DNA from 2 places in the Neobacillus sp. B4I6 genome. Region 1 is predicted to be linked to the other one. Evidence: riboswitches for the same ligand, from Rfam matches in the RefSeq annotation. Region 1 holds a riboswitch; the other holds the start of a gene.

Evidence for each region. Region 1 has a riboswitch for cyclic di-GMP ahead of QF028_RS29550 (anti-repressor SinI family protein). Riboswitches for the same ligand answer to the same signal wherever they lie in the genome.
Region 2: it holds a riboswitch for cyclic di-GMP, as region 1 does, so the genes downstream of both, QF028_RS19865 (CpaF family protein) here and QF028_RS29550 (anti-repressor SinI family protein) in region 1, are expected to answer to the same signal.

The regions. Positions count from the first base shown of each region.
Region 1 is NZ_JBNPWB010000002.1:5,517,591-5,520,804, reverse strand. It holds gene QF028_RS29560 (GNAT family N-acetyltransferase) at 16-537, opposite strand; gene QF028_RS29555 (GNAT family N-acetyltransferase) at 715-1,227, shown strand; cyclic di-GMP riboswitch class I at 1,459-1,542, shown strand; gene QF028_RS29550 (anti-repressor SinI family protein) at 1,571-1,684, shown strand; gene QF028_RS29545 (GGDEF domain-containing protein) at 1,803-2,963, shown strand.
Region 2 is NZ_JBNPWB010000002.1:3,585,254-3,588,467, forward strand. It holds gene QF028_RS19860 (hypothetical protein) at 1-66, opposite strand, end outside; gene QF028_RS19865 (CpaF family protein) at 63-1,355, opposite strand; cyclic di-GMP riboswitch class I at 1,500-1,586, opposite strand; gene QF028_RS19870 (spore germination protein) at 1,848-2,069, shown strand; gene QF028_RS19875 (spore germination protein GerPB) at 2,088-2,309, shown strand; gene gerPC (spore germination protein GerPC) at 2,368-2,982, shown strand; gene QF028_RS19885 (spore gernimation protein GerPD) at 2,979-3,155, shown strand; gene QF028_RS19890 (spore germination protein GerPE) at 3,161-3,214, shown strand, end outside.

The DNA.
Region 1 (3,214 bases):
ACATCTACTTCAATATCATAGATACTTCTCCATTCGAATATCCGTCCACATTTTACCTTGCCAATAGGTAAATTTTTCGATCCGGCCAATTTCTTTGTAGCCCAGCTTCTGATAGAGTTTCTGTGCTTGTTCGTTAAATTCAAACACGCCTAATTCAATCCGCTTCAGCCCTTGCTTCTTAATCTGTTCCTCCATATATTGAATCGCATCATAACCAATCCCTTTGCCTCGTCCTTCGGATTCACCAAGAGTGATCCCAATCCAGGCGGTCCCAGGCTCTTTTTTGTAAAGATAGTTCGGATCGACTACATAGTTCATTTCACCGATTAACTGGTCATTCAGATAGATAAGATAGATGTGATGGTCTTCCAGGCGTTTTGTTAAGTCCACCAGGGACATTTCTTCACGACGTTCCATTTCCGATTGGTTTTGGTTCGGGCGAGTCAACGGAATTAATGCTGGGTCGTTTTCCCAACGATTAAACACCTCAACGATGTTTGAGGTAGGTTCAGTTAATTTTATAAAATTAGTCGTCATTGTGCTCTCCTCTCTAATCTGCTCCATGATTAATCATCCTTTAAGATGGTGCTAGGATATTTTAGTTGATCTAGTGAAAAAACCATTGCTCTACCATCTTCCTTTTCAGGATACATGATATAGTTTGACTTAGTTATGAATTTTTCACAAATAACAATCAAATGAGGTGTATTTTAGTTGAAAGTGATTGAAACAGAACGATTGGTCCTTCGCTGGTTAACGCAAGATGATGCCGCGTTTATTCTCGAGCTTTTGAATGGTCCTTCTTGGATACGGTTCATCGGTGATCGAGGGGTGCGGACGTTAGAGGATGCTAGGAACTACATTGTAACGGGACCGATGGAGATGTACTCCCGGCTGGGCTTTGGTCTTTATATGACGGAGCTAAAAGATGAAGGAAGGACCCCGATTGGGATTTGCGGATTGATTAAACGCGATTCTTTAGACGATGTCGATCTTGGTTTTGCTTTTTTATCAAGGTTTCAAACTAAAGGTTATGGTTTTGAGGCAGCTTCAGCCACGCTTGTCTATGGAAGGGAACAACTGGGTCTGAAGCGGATTGTGGCGATTACCTCTGAGGACAATGATGGGTCATCGAGACTGCTTGAAAAGGTCGGAATGAAGTTTGAAGAGATGGTTACCCTCCCTCATGATTCGGAGGAACTTAAGTTGTTTGGGGTTGATTTTTAAGTAGGTTTTCAATAGAAAATACCTACAGTTCATATTAAGCCGTTCTCATTTGGAGTACCCGCAACAATAAAGACATTTATAAAAGCAATGCTTTAGGTAGCGCATCGCTTTTTTTATTGTTAAATCAACGTTTCTGTCAATTAATGTCGAACTTTTTAGAATTATATTTATTTGTTTATTAGAAAACATATAGTACCATTGTACTATGAGCCTTAATATTTTAATTCTTTAATTAGTTAAAAGCAAACCTTTCGAAAGACTGGGACGCAAAGCTACAGGTCTAAGGTTTTAAACTATGATCGCTGGGTTGCCTAAAATTGTACATATTTTAGGAGGTTGTATTATGATCGTACCAACATGTGAAAAAGAACTAGATAATGAATGGGTGGAGCTTATTAAGCAAGCTCTAGCGCTGGAAATATCCGTTGATGAAATTAGAGATTTTCTTAATAAATAATGGAGTCCATCATACTATGGAAAAACGTCAGAAAGTTACTAAAATGTAAGTCGTTTTTTGCCCTATCCATAAAAAAATGTAAAAGATAAAAGAGTTGATTACAGGATAAGTGATGAAAATGAAATATAAAGGAAGCATAACTGCGTTTATTCTTGTTCTAATTACTAATTGTTTGTATATAACCTATTATTTTTCTAGAGATGGATACGTTGATACTATTGAATTTATAGGTTTGCCAATAATGCTAACACTCGCTTGGTGGTGTGGTAAACAGTTTGACAAAGTGAAATTATTTATGGAAAAAGATAGGAATCAAAGTAAGGAATTACAAAGAATTAATGAACAGTTTCAAGTTATATATGAGAAATCGCCTATTGGTATTACTCTCATGGATAAAAACAGCAGACCTGTTATGGCTAATCCAAAGTTACAAGATATGCTTGGGTATAGTGAGAAAGAATTACAAAATATTACTTTTGGTGATATTAGTCATCCCGATGATACTACTATAATTATGGGACTCTTGAATGAATTATTGGAAGGAAAAATCGACCATTATCAATTAGAAAAGCGTTATTATCGTAAGGACGGACAATTGGTTTGGGGTAAAGTAACTTCATCTCTATTTCCTGGAAAAAATGATGAATTATCCTATGTCATCGGAATGGTAACTGATATTACTGAACGAAAGGTAGCTGAACAACACCTTATAGAAGCTTATCAAGAGATGGAAGATCTTTCGAATAGAGATGGATTAACAGGCATTGCTAATCGTCGTTATTTTGATGAATATTTGATTCGAGAATGGAGACAGGCTGTACGCTACAGTAAACCACTATCGCTAATTATGCTTGATATTGATTCTTTTAAGGAGTTTAACGATACATATGGTCATATGGGCGGTGACGAATGCTTAAAACAAGTAGCAAGTATTTTAGAGGAGACCGTTAAGCGACGAACAGATTCAGTTGCTCGCTATGGCGGTGAAGAGTTTGCAATCATTTTGCCGGAAACAGTTATAAATGATGCTTGTATTGTGGCAGAAAAAATACGCTCTACCGTTGAAGAGTTACATATTCCTCATGTAGGGTCTAATGTTAGTAAATTCCTTACAGTCAGTGTTGGCGCTGCTACAATAATTCCAGATTTTAATTCTAATCCAGAGGATTTAATCCGTGAAGCAGATAGGGCACTATATCAAGCAAAACAAAAAGGTCGCAATCGAGTTGAATCATATAGTAAATATAGTGAAAGAAAGCTACTCCCTAATATTGTTTAAGTGGATTAGCTTTATTTATTTGACATGATCCACTAACCGGGACCCAGTCCTCATCCTTTTCTTCTATTGCCTGTAGAATGCATGATTTAAATCTTGGAACCATTCCATTAAATACGGCAATGCTTCTTTTAGTTATATTGCGGTCCCCTTCTAATAAAAAAACAGATGGAGCTATGCCAACTGTCTTAAAGAAACCTAATTTTCTTTCTGCGACTTTTCCAAATTTTCACGAAAATTTGCCTGTTTTCACT
Region 2 (3,214 bases), 1.9 Mb from region 1:
CTTAAAGATAGACCAGAATAATATAATCGCCGTTAATAAGAAAAAAATCAGGAGCAGTCCAATCATTGCCGCCACTCCTCATTTTCTATAAACACGGACGACGGAATTTGAATTCCAGATGCCTCTAGACGATCATAAAATTTAGGGCGGACACCGGTAGGTACAAGCCTTCCGATTATTTTCCCTTCTGAGTTAAGTCCTTCTTGTTTAAAAGAGAAGATATCTTGGAGAACGATAATTTCTCCTTCCATCCCTTGTACCTCAGTTATATTGACAATTTTTCTTGTTCCGTCCTTTAAACGTGTTTGCTGTATAATCACATCAATTGCCCCGGCAATTTGCTCACGTAGTGCTTTTATCGGCAAATCTACACCAGATATAAGAACCATTGTTTCCAACCGAGCAATCATATCTCTTGGACTGTTTGAGTGCCCTGTAGCCAATGAACCATAATGTCCCGTATTCATTGCCTGCAGCATATCAAGCGCTTCTCCTCCACGTACTTCCCCGATAATAACGCGGTCTGGTCTCATCCGTAGTGAGTTCCTGACAAGATCTCTAATGGAGATGGCTCCTATACCTTTTATATTGGGCGGACGTGACTCTAGGGATATCACATGCTCTTGTCCCAATTGAATCTCGGCTACATCCTCAATAGTTACGATTTTTTCATCATCTGGGATAAAATTTGACAAAACAGTGAGTGTGGTTGTTTTGCCAGATCCTGTTCCTCCGCTGACAAACATATTTAACCGTGCTTTCACACAAGCATCTAGAAAGATAGCCATTTCCTCTGTGACTGTTCCAAAGTTAATCAAATCTTCAATCTGGTAGGGATCCTTTGAAAATTTCCTGATTGTTATAGTTGGTCCATTTAATGCCAAGGGGGGAATGATCGCATTAACACGCGATCCATCCGGAAGCCTGGCATCTACCATTGGAGAACTTTCATCTATTCTCCGTCCCAGTGGGGCAACGATTTTGTCTATTACACTCATGACATGTTCATTGTCTCGGAATTGAACTGGCGTTAACACCAACTTCCCTTTTCGTTCACAGTAAACTTGGTTGGGTCCATTCACCATTACCTCTGAAACATCTTCATCTAAAAGGAGGGAATTAATTGGTCCGAAACCAGTTAGGTCGTTGATTAGCTCATCATCTACTTTTTTCCGATCAATTTGCCCGCGGAATTCTTCATCTTCTTTTATTATTTCGACTGTCATTCCGTCAAACTTTGGAATGATTTCCTCAATTTCTTGCTCTTTTAACTCTTGCAAAATTTTCTTATGAAGAACATTCTCTAATTCCTGATGTTTGTTAGCTTTTTTCGCCTTTTCATTTTCCTCGTCCATTAAAGGTGTCTTCAACAATTTTCACCTCCGTGAAATAGAAATAGCCCCACCTTTACCAAAGGGGGGATAGAATTCATAGAACAACCATATATACATAGAAAACCTATGCAGACATAGAATATCTATTTTGAAACACCCTGATCTTTCGGTAACTGGCTGGCTTAGTGCAAATGCACCTTAGCCCCTGTAGCTTTGCGTCACTGATTTTCATCAGCTTTGCCTTTATCGAGACTCAGTGTTTATTTTTCCGACTGATCTCTTAATCACATAATAGAACGTTTTACCCTTATCGGATATCCTACTATTTTATCATTTTGCATTGTGAATCATAGGTTAATTGAACTATTTTATATTCATACCCCTAAAAACAAATAAATAAAAGTGTAAATAAACTTAAATGACCTCGGTTTCCAATATATTTGGGCGAATCAATCACATTAGCTGTGCCCATACATAGGATGTAGAAGATACTATGAAAAAAGGGTGTTGAAAATGCCAGCGATTGTTGGAGTTGCACAGGTCATTACACTTGGCAGCAGTTCTGTTTTCCATATTGGAGATGTTTATAAAATTATGCCATTTTCCAATGCAAAAACCTTTTCCGGTGCTGGTTCCTTTAACACAGGGGAAAGCTTACGGCTCCATAATAATGTTAGTTCCACGAATACCAATGATCCTGATGTATATGATCAAGGAATTGCACTTAATGCTTAATGAATGGGTGATTTTTAAATGAATTTCTATATCCAGCAGTCCATTCAGATTAATTTTATTAAAATTGGCGGGATTACCAATTCCTCCGTCCTACAAATAGGCAGTGCGGGGATTATCAAACCTACATCTCATTTATATAATACCGGTGGATTTACACAACCCGCACCAAAAACTTCAGGCTCTTTATTAGGGACACCAGCCGTACCATTACAAGCTGCTGTAAGAGAACAAGATAGGTAAGCTCCCTATCATATAGAAATCGATAAACTTATTGGCGAAATAATTGTGAGGTGATTACATGTATCAGGATTATTCCCAATATCTTCAATGGCTACAGATGTGTATTCAAGCACAGGAGCAGCGAATTCTAACTTTAGAGAACGCTCTCCAAAAAATGAAAGAAGATATCAAACAATTAAATGAAAAAAAAGCCATCCATGTTGATAAAATTGAATATAAATTTGATCAATTGAAAGTTGAGACTCTTGAAGGAACATTAAACATAGGTCTAAACCCATCCGAATTATCAGGAATCGAGGACTTCGCAGTACAAAATCAATCCTTAACCACACCAATATCACCCAAGGATCAAATGCAAAGATCAATGAAAATCGAGGAAGCTATTTACAGATATTTAGAAACAGATTTACCTCAATTAGTTGAAAATGCCCAAAGGGAATTAACCGTTCAACCGAATGATGAATATTTATCGTTCATAAAACAAGACATCATTAAACAGCTTCCTATCAGGATTGAACAACATATAAACGCCCATTCCTCTGGCAGCCGCTCTTTTGAAAATGCCCCTTCGGACGATTTAGTTATAGAAGCATTAAAAAAGGAAATTCAAAATGGGGTATTTGTTTTTTTCAGCAATTTACCTGAAAATATGAAAGGGATGAAATCAGAATGAACTTCGAGGTTTATAACCGAGAACTCTTTGTCCAAAACATAAAAATCACTGGGGTATCAAGCTCCTCGTTAGTAATGGTGGGAGATACGGAAACGATCCAATTGGCCTCAACCTTTGATACCCCTGCAGAATCGTTAATCATAGGCCCGTTTGTTCCCCTATCACCGGAGTGACCATCATGTTGCAGAGAACCTCTTGTGTAGACACTATAAATATTAAGATTGCCTCTTTT